One region of the Rhodococcus baikonurensis genome, then DNA from elsewhere that is predicted to be linked to it. Evidence: riboswitches for the same ligand, from Rfam matches in the RefSeq annotation. Region 1 holds a riboswitch; the other holds the start of a gene.
What was found. A riboswitch is a leader RNA that binds a small molecule or an ion and turns the genes downstream of it on or off. The one in region 1 is predicted to bind cyclic di-AMP.

Region 1 (4,952 bases):
GGCTTCTGTTTCGCGCCGGTCTTCCATCCCGCACTGCGCTTTGCGGCGGTACCTCGCAAGGAAATCGGCATCCCGACGGCATTCAACGTGCTCGGTCCGCTGACCAATCCGGCTCGTCCGCGTGCCGGGCTGATCGGGTGCGCATTTCCGAAGCTGATCTCGGTCGTCGCGGGAGTCCTTGCGCAGCGCGGTAATTCAGCGTTGGTGGTGCGTGGGGACGACGGACTCGACGAACTGACCACATCGACGACTTCGACGGTTCACATCGTCGGGGGTGGAAGTGTGCGAACTGTCACGCTGGATCCGCGTGACCTCGGAATCGACCGCGTTCCTCTCGAAGAGTTACGCGGAGGAGACGCCGACATCAACGCCACCGTCGCCCGAACGCTGCTGTCCGGGCAGAAGGGGCCGGTCCGGGACGCGGTCTTGCTGAACGCGGGAGCCGCCATCGCGGCGTTCAACGGTGTCGGTGACGATCTCGAGGGTGCGATCTCGGCCGGGATGACTGCAGCCGCTGCCGCGATCGACAGCGGCGCGGGCGCTGAACTGCTTCACAAGTGGGCGGCACTCACCGCCCAGCTGGCCGACCAAGCCTGATCGACGGACTATTCACCCAGAGAGAATCCGGCCTCGACGTCTGCGCTGGAAAATGACTGGAAGGCAATGTGTGTGGCGGTTCGGAGAACGCCGGGCACCTTGTTGATTCCTCCGGTGACGACGTCGGCGATCTGGGCGTGGTCACGTACCTTCACGATGGCGATCAAGTCGACGTCACCTGCGCACGAGTAGACCTCCGTCACCCCGGACAGGTCGGCGACGGCCTGCGCGGTTTCCGGGATCCGAGCGGACTCGGCGTGAATCATGACGATGGCGTTGATCATTTCTCTCCTCGATTTCCCGGTGGGTTGTGATGACCCGGTGGTTTCGATCGAGCTTAGGGGTGCCGCCACCTCGTTACGTCATCGATGTTCGGATTCGGTACCGGCCCGCGCGAGTCGGCACCAGGCTTCCCACTTGCCGGCGCCGCGCACAGGTTCGACGTAGCCGGACGTCGCCGACACGATTCGGACACCGTCCGACGCGAGCCACCGTGCGATCAGTCCCAGTTCTTCGGGTGACGCGCCGCGAAACGGTGCGTCGTCGGGTAGGACGGTTTCGGCCGCCGCGGTGATGGCGTCGACGACGGGCATCGGGTGAGTCCCACGTCTGGCGAGCCCGGCCGACGCGAGACGCCCGGAACGGATCACCGACAGCTCCCAGCCGCCGTCCCCAGTGGGTCGGGCGAGTACGAGTTGTTCGATCGCAGCGACTGCGGCGAGTCGCTGAGTGCGCCGCACCGCGGTAGCGACTGCGACCGTTCGGTCACGCAGACGAGCAGCATTCTCGAACAACGCGTGTGCGGACAGCTCGTCTATCCGGGCCTGCATCTGTCGAAGGGGAGCGTCGTTGGTTCCTCGGAAGAAACCACGCACGGCCTCAGGGGCGGCCGCGTAGTCCTCTGCGTTGATTTCCGGGGTCCAGGAGGCCGGACACGCCCCCAGCTCACGAGCGGGGCAGTCAGGGCCGTGAACGGCGCCGCGCCCGAGACGCTTGGTACACGTGCGCAGACGACTGAACTCTGCGACGGTGTCCGCGACCTCGACTGCGTCGGCGCGAGAGGTGAACGGGCCGATCGAATCGATCGTGGGCGTGCGAACCACGGACAGTCTCGGAAACGCCTCGTCGGTGAGGGTGATCCACCAACCTCGCTTGGGAAACTTGGAGCGACGGTTGTACGGCGGCGCATGCGCGCTCAGCAGTCGTAGTTCACGCACCCCGGCTTCGAGAGCGTGCGCGCACTCGACATGGTCCACACGGGTGGCCAGCGCGACCATTTCCTTCATTCGGCCGCGGGTCTCCGAACCGGTGAAGTAGTTGCGGACGCGGCGTCGAAGGTCGGTAGCAGTTCCTATATAGAGGGCTTCGTCGGAAGGGCCTCGGAAAAGGTAGACACCGGGGCTTCGCGGCAGATTTGCGGCGAAGGACCGTTTGGCCCGCTGATGTGAGGAAATGTTGGGCAGGTAGTCGACGAGTTCGCTGTAACTGTGGACGCCTTGGTTCCCGACTCTGTCGATCAACCCGTGGAGGACATCGACTGTCGCACGCGCGTCGTCGAGCGCGCGGTGCGTCGGTTGGGTGGTTACCTGGAAGAGGTGGGCGAGGGCGGAGAGTTTGACCGAAGGCGCCTCGTCGCGTGTGAGCACGCGCCTGGCGAGCTTGACAGTGCACAGCACACGGAACGCAGGCCACGGGCGTGCACTGCGTGACGCCGCTGCTTTGAGAAAGCCGATGTCGAAGGGCGCGTTGTGTGCCACCAGCACCGCGCCCTCGGCGAATTCGAGAAAAGCTGGTAGGACACGTTCGATGGGAGGTGCGCCGATCAGCATGGCCGTGGTGATTCCGGTCAGTTCGACGATGTACGGCGGAATGGACCGGCCGGGATCGACGAGGGTTGCCATTTCACCGAGTACCTCGCCACCGCGGATCTTGACGGCGCCGATCTCGGTGATGGAGTCCTGGTCGGCGCTTCCACCTGTGGTCTCGAGGTCGACGACGACGAACGTCGTCTCGCTCAGCGGTGTGTCCAGCTCGTCGAAGCTCAGTTGCCGCCCGACGTCGACTTTCTCCCCGTCGGAGAACGGGGGCGGAGACGGAGATTCTCGGGCCGAGGCGGGACTCACATCGCAGACAGTAGAAGGACCCCCCGACAGGAATTGGAGAATGCCGACGCGGAATCCGGCTCACTCCGACTTCCATTGCGAAAGCAGCGGATCGGCCCCCGACAAAAGTATGAGAGACGAGGATCACACTTGCGGTGGGAACTCGCGAATGCGGACTCCTGCCTACTTGCCGGTAGGGCGATTCGGAGGGCCTTTGCTGCGTTGATCGGTGGCTGACTTCGCGCCCGTGAACGGAACAGGTTCTAGTTTCAAGTAATTGTCGTTGAACTGCGCGGAAGATCGGATTGTCGGGTTTGGTGAGCCTTGGCAGTGGGTAACGGGTGCACGTTTGCGGGCCGAGGGTGGGGCGCCGAACCGACCTGTTGTTATCTCCTCGTGACCCGCCGGGCGTATCGCGGGCGCGGCACCACGATTTCCGGCGAATCGGGCGCGATTGTCACGAAGCGGTCGACATCGTCGCGATCATTTCGTAACCTTCCTGAGACCTAACGAAGTCTTGCCGGACCAAACAGGACCGGCATCGTCAGGAACCGCCTAATCGGGATCTCCGCGAGGAACCCGAACCGGGAACCCAAGTTTCCACTGGGGTGAATCCCGCCTGGGGTGCAGCACGCAGGATCGCTGCAGACCACGCGGGTAGGGCTGATCTTCCCAGCCCGAACCCGTCAGCTAACTCGGTCGGCGGATGAATGGAAGAAATGGAGCACCCCTTAAGTGGCGTCACAGAGTTTCAAGCGTTCAGCGCAGTTGGCGGTAGCCGGCGCGCTCGCAGTCGGAGCATTCGCTGCAACCGCTGCACCTGCCTCGGCAGACCCCATCACCATCCCCGGCGTCGGCACGTTCGAGGTTCCGGGCGTTTCTATTCCTCAGTTGCCGGTCATTCCGGGCATCACCGACATCGCACCGGCTGCACCGGCCGCTCCCATCTCCAGTGTTGGTGAGCAGGCAGTTCGCGCCGCAGAGAGCAAGCTGGGCTCCCCGTACGTGTACGGCGCAGCCGGCCCGGACGCATTCGACTGCTCCGGTCTCGTCCAGTGGGCATACAAGCAGGCCGGCCTGAACCTGCCTCGCACGAGCTACGACCAGGCTGCAGCCGGCGTCGCCGTCGCACAGTCCGATCTTCAGGTCGGCGACGTGATCTCCTTCTACGGCGGATCGCACTCGGGCATCTACGCCGGCAACGGCAATGTCATCCACGCGTCGACCGCTGGTCAGCCCGTGAAGCTCGCTCCGGTGTCCTCGATGCCGTACGACGGTGCTCGCCGTTACTGATTTCTGATCACGCTCGACGGCTGTCGCCGGTAGGCAGTCGGAACGATCCGCCGCTGCAAGGTGGCGGAGCTCGGGGGAGCTCCGGATCTTCGAATGTGGGCCTCGAATCTTCGATTCGAGGCCCACATTTCTATTTCTCGACAATTCGCCCGGTACTTCACCCCGACACGCCTACCGGCGAGTAGACACAAACGTATGCCGTTCCGTAACCTTATCGAGACATTACGCGGGCGAGACAGGTACTGTAGATAGTTGACAGCCAGCTAACAGATCGTCGACCGGTCCCGGTCGACGTCGCTTCACCGAGACGGAGAGTTGCATTCCGTGGTTTCATCGAAAAACAACAGTCGAGTACGCGCCGCAGTGACCGTGGGAGTGCTGGCGTTCGGACTCGTCGCAGGGCCTTCGATGCAGGCCGGTGCCGACCCCGTCATCACCAACCCGACCGAGGCACTCGACAAGCTCGGTGAACTCTCCCGGGTATCCGAGCAGACCAACGAAGCGCTGCACAACGCGCAGATCGATCTCGACGCGAAGCTGGGCGTCGCCAACGATGCGGACGCGCGATCGGCAGCCGATCAGGGTGTTCTCGACGAGGCTTCGGCACGTGTCGCCGAATTCGCTCCGGCGGTAAACCGCATTGCCACAGCGAATTACCAGGGTGCACGAACCAATCGCCTCTTTGCGTTGATGGTCAGCGATTCGCCGCAGCAGTTGCTCGACCAGATGTCTGCGCTCGACGTGATTTCCAACGACGCGGCAGTGCAGGTCTCCCAGTTCAACGAAGCCACTGCCGCTGCCCGTGCGGCCTCGGAAGCATCGAAGCGCTCGGCCGAAGAAGCGCGGACCGCCGCCGATCAAGCCCGCGCGCTCAGTGACGACTTGCAGCGCAAGCAGAGTGAACTGCAGACGCAGATCGCCGACGTGACCAAAGCGTTCCAGAACCTCACCGACGACGAG
Region 2 (4,952 bases), on a different contig from region 1:
CGACCGTAGGAGCCAATGCGCGCAGAGCCAACGGCTCGGCCACCGCGGATGCAAGTACCTCCGCCAAAAGCGATGCGTCCTCGCACCGAATGAACGACGCCGCAACCCCGGCACGCAGTCGCCCGTGTCGACGGGCGACATCGTCGATCAGATACGAAAGTGATTGGGGAACAGGCGTCTTCGATTTCGAAGCGAACATCGCATGCAGTTCGGTGGCCGTCAGACCGGCGTCGAGCGCACGACGCACGCTGTCCTCACTGATGCGGTACATCGACGCCGATCCTGCCGACTCGATGTCCGCGACCAGGCTCACCTGCTCGAGCAGGTCCGGTACCAGCGGGCCGGGAGCAACCAACGTCAGATCTGCCTGGACCAGGATGTAGTCGATGGGCTCGGGTAGCGCGGACTGCATTTCGGCTTCGGCGTCCCCACCGTGCAGCAATGCTCGTCCAGGCGACGACAAAGCACCGCGGGCCACCAGTCCGAGCGCGGCGGCCTCGTCCAGAGTCCGCTCGATCGCGAACGTCCGCAGGCGCCCGCTCCATCGCGGGCGTCGCCACGCGAGCAGCCGACTCACCTCGACGGCCGAAGCAGTCTGGCCACTGTCGAGTTCGGCGAGCAGCCCCAGAATGGCCTGGCGATCGCGAGGCGCCGCCGGGGCTCGGCCCTCCTCGGACAATGCGGCGATCGGCTTGTCGGTGGAATCGCGCAGCCCAATCATCCACGGAACTCGCGGTACGTCAACCCAGGCGGATGCCAGGACCTCCCACCGACGCGCTGTGGACGCGTTGAGCCAGCCGTCGACGGCGAGTGTGGGCGTCCAGTATTCGTCCGCGTTGTCCGAGACCGGCGCCGGGTCGGGCGTTCCACTGGCGATGAGGCCGGCTGCCGAGAGCAATTCGACGAGCAGGCTCACGCGCGCTTCGTCGAGATCGGCCGTCTTGGCCACGCGTCGTAGTTCTCGAACACCGAGACCACCGGCTCGCAGTGCGGGGGCCGGTGCTGCGCCCAGAACGGCGATCACGTTCTCGCATTGGCGTACCAACTCGAGCGCTTCGCCCGCTGCTGCGGCGTTCACGTCCGCAGGCTTGAGTTTGTCGCCCCCGATGACGGGTGCGGTCAGCGTCGTCGGATCGAAAACCGGCTCGCCGCGGATGACCTGACGAACCGTCGCCGGGAGTTCGACGGTCTGCTCGTCGAGCCACCGCAGCAGGCCGGCCGCCAGCAGTCGTTGAACCGGGCGCTCCGGCGGCGTTCCGGGGGCGGCGTCGCGGGTGCGGCCGATCGGGCTCGAGTTGGCGAGAGTCTCGAGGAGATCCCGCTCGCGGGTGTCCAGAGCGTCGAGGGCTGCCGAGATCTCGGTCTCGGTCATCGCCTCGGCAGGCTCGAGGGCTCGCCCCACACGCCACGGAATCATCCCGATGACCGCCGGGACGACGCTGATGGGATCGACACCCCAGATGAGGGCGGACTCGCGCATCTTCGACAGTGACTTGTCGACGGCCTTCTTGGTGACCTTGCCCTTGCCGGTCAGGGCGCGTTCGGCGATCGCACTGTTGAGCTCCGCCCGCGTCATCGGGGTTTCCTCGGCGCCAGCCAGTGCCAACAATTCGAGAAGACCGAAATCGAGGGTGTCGAGTTCGTCCGCAGCTCGGCTGACCGACGCGCGTTGCTGTGCCCGACCGCTGAGAACCACCATCGTGCTCGGCGGCGGTACGGCCAGATCGGGGCGCAGACGCAGCAACTCCGTCAACTCGGCGTCACTGCGCGCCGAGAGCCAATCGGTCAGACTTTCGGCTGCGGAACTGCCCGCCGGGGTGCCACGTGTTTCGGTCATCAGGTATCAGATTAGAGACCTGGTCTGTACGGCGTAACGGCGTCCTGTCAAAATGACTTCGTGGCCAACAATTCGAAGCAACACTATGTAGATCCAGGATGGCCGGAAACTGCAGACGGAGATCACGCAGTGACCGAATTGTCATCGACCCGCGCAGGTGGACTTTCACCCTTCGGCGAGGACACCACCTTTCCGGTTCCGGTGGAGTCACTTCCCTACGTACACCCGCACACCGTCATCAACCGATAACAACTCGACACGAAGAAGGCCCGCACCGAATCGGTGCGGGCCTTCTTGATGTTCGAGCGTCCGAGCGGACAGTCTTACCGGTGTTACTTGAGGAACGTCTTCGCGGTGTCGGCGACTGCGAGGATCTGCGGGTCGACCGGAATGCCGTTGGCCTTGGCGAACGCGATTGCCTGATCGATGGCGTCAGCGACCGGGTGTGCAACGGTCTGAGCGACCTGCTGAGCCGGAGCCGGAGCTGCCTGAGGAGCCGTGGTGGCCGGAGCGGAACGCTCGGTGGCGCCGCTGCTCAGTCCGAGGCTGGAGGAGCAGGACGGCCATGCGCCCCAACCCTGGTTTGCGAGAACACGCTCGGCAACAACGATCTGCTGCTCGCGAGTGGCCTGGTTTGCGGTGGCTGCATACTGTCCGCCGCCGTGTGCGTTCCACGTGCTGGGGGAGAACTGCAGTCCGCCCTGGTAACCGTTGCCGGTGTTGATGGCCCAGTTTCCGCCGGCCTCACACTGGGCGAGACGATCCCAGTCGGAGTCGGGGGCAGCGTTTGCGGTTCCGGTGGCTGCAATTCCTGCTACGCCCATGATGGCGCCGGTGACGGCGACCTTGGCGACAGTGCGGCCGGTGGTGGTGGGCTTGCGATGGCGTCCGCTCATGATGGTCGAAATCCTCTCCACACGCGCCTGCGAGGTCAGCTGTCGGGTTCGGGCTGAGAGGTCGCCCGGCCTCGCCTTTCCTGGCTGGAAAGGGTCTGGCTTCACCCCAAGATTCGGTCTTGCGATCGAACCGGTGTCCACTGGAGAACTTTTCTGTTCTCACAGAGGACTTTGGGTCCCCCGTCCTCGTCCCTGGAATGCTCTGTCGGAAGTCCGGTACCCGCGGGACAAGGCTTGGCGCGGCGGGCCGGAGGTGGCCGAGTTTCCCGGCCGAAAACGACGGTAACGGCTCGAGTCTCTCGTGTCACCATTTGATAACGCGGCGTGGCGAAGGACGTACAACGCGTCACACAAAGCGCAGGAGACTCTTCCCAGGTAGGTGGGGGTGCCTGAGTGAATGTCCGGTTGTGTCCGTTCCGTTATCCATCCGTAATGTGAGCAAGGTCACACGTTATATGGAAATGGAATGGCGGGTGATTGAGAGGCGCGTCGATTCCGGCCGAAGATGTGGCCTGCGTCTCAACATCGAAATTGAAACTTAGGTTAGGTTTGCCTCATCTGCCCGAAGGGCAGAATCCTCAGAGTCTTCCAAAGCATTAAGGCACCCCTCATGAATCTGCACTACCGTCGGCGCGCGGTCACCGCGTCCCTCGCCGTCGCCGCTGCTGCTGTCGGCCTGTCCGTCACTGCTCCCGCTGCACACGCCTCACCCGAGGATCCGACACACGGCGTTGTCGGAAGCTATTCCGCAACGCAGCCTGGCGACATCGTCGTCGACTCGGCAACCCACCGCGGATACATCACGCAGTACGGCGGACCGACCAGCTCGTTGTCCGTCGTCGACACGAACACCGGCGAGTCCGTCGGCAACATCGACGGTGTCGTCGGTTACCCGTCGGCACTTGCCGTGGACTCGGGCCTCGGACGCGCATACGTGTCCTCCTCCTACGGCGGCGCGATCTCGATTGTCGACACCAAGACCGGCAAGGTCGAAAAGACGGTCACGCTGAGCGAGAAGAACCCTGACGGCTCGCGGCCGCAGATCAACGATGTCGTCGTCGACCCCACAACGCACCGCGCGTACTTCTCTGACTACAAGTCCGGCAACATCCGAGTCGTCGACCCCAACGCCGCCGACGCCGTGTCGAGCATTCTCGTCGACAAGTCGGCAACGCCGACCAAGCTCGCCTTCGACGGCGACCGCGGCTTCCTCTACATCGCAGACACCAACTTCTTCGACGAGAACTACGGACGCACGCTGTGGCAGGCGGACGTACGCAAGGGTGGAGCGCTCAAGTCGATCGTGCGTGCCGACAACCTCTACCCGGTCGACGTCGATGTCGACACGAACACCGGAAACGTCTACATGACCGACACCAGGGCGACCAACCTGTGGACGATCACGCCAGCCGGCGCAGTCCTGTCGAAGACCACGCTGTCTCCGACTGCGATTCCCAACGGCGTGAGCGTCGACTCGGCTGCAGGCATTGCATATGTCGCGGACATCATGAACGGACACTTGTGGTCGGTCGACCTGACGACCCGCGCCACCACCGCTCTGACCGATACCAAGGTTCCCGCACTGGAGAAGGTCAAAAACCTCGCACTCGATACCTCGACCGGCGCCATCGCGTCGACGACCAACGGGGGCAAGGTGACGGTAGTTGCTGCGTACCCGCTGCCCGCGACCGTCGAACTGCCTGCTGGTCAGGTCGGCAAGGCGTATTCGCAGAAGCTTGCTTCCGCTGTCTCCCGCGCAACCTTTGCACTCACCAACGGCACTCTGCCCGGTGGACTGTCACTTGCACAGGACGGCACCATCTCGGGAACCCCCACCGCTGTCGGCAGCGTCACCGTCGAGATCACTGCGAAGAGCGTGCTCTCGCGCGCGTCGAGCGTGACCATCGTGGTCTCCGAGGGTCCGGTCGGCCCCGTAGATCCGGGCAACCCGGGAACGGGTACCGGTTCGCTCGGCAATCTCCCCGGACTCGGTAGCCTCGGCCGCTGATCCGACCTGATACGAGAGAACCCGACCACCGCGCCTGCCGTGGTCGGGTTCTTCTGGCTGTGCTGCCGGCTACGCGCAATGGACGCGCGATCCACGGCTACGCGTAATTGACGCGGTCCACGGCTACGCGTAATTGACGCGGTCCACGGCTACGCGTAATTGACGCGGTCCACGTCGACGATCTCCTTGCCGAGCGGCATCAGCGAGATCG

Region 2: linked by a shared signal. The riboswitch ahead of ABWI03_RS04685 (transglycosylase family protein) and the one ahead of ABWI03_RS18215 (C40 family peptidase) in region 1 are both predicted to bind cyclic di-AMP.

The regions. Positions count from the first base shown of each region.
Region 1 is NZ_JBEUOQ010000007.1:206,585-211,536, reverse strand. It holds gene trpD (anthranilate phosphoribosyltransferase) at 1-597, shown strand, start outside; gene ABWI03_RS18225 (Lrp/AsnC family transcriptional regulator) at 606-881, opposite strand; gene ABWI03_RS18220 (DEDD exonuclease domain-containing protein) at 960-2,720, opposite strand; cyclic di-AMP (ydaO/yuaA leader) riboswitch at 3,242-3,420, shown strand; gene ABWI03_RS18215 (C40 family peptidase) at 3,435-3,992, shown strand; gene ABWI03_RS18210 (C40 family peptidase) at 4,317-4,952, shown strand, end outside.
Region 2 is NZ_JBEUOQ010000002.1:110,514-115,465, forward strand. It holds gene ABWI03_RS04675 (helicase-associated domain-containing protein) at 1-1,837, opposite strand, end outside; gene ABWI03_RS04680 (hypothetical protein) at 1,898-2,086, shown strand; gene ABWI03_RS04685 (transglycosylase family protein) at 2,170-2,733, opposite strand; cyclic di-AMP (ydaO/yuaA leader) riboswitch at 2,742-2,951, opposite strand; gene ABWI03_RS04690 (YncE family protein) at 3,344-4,741, shown strand; gene ABWI03_RS04695 (YccF domain-containing protein) at 4,891-4,952, opposite strand, start outside.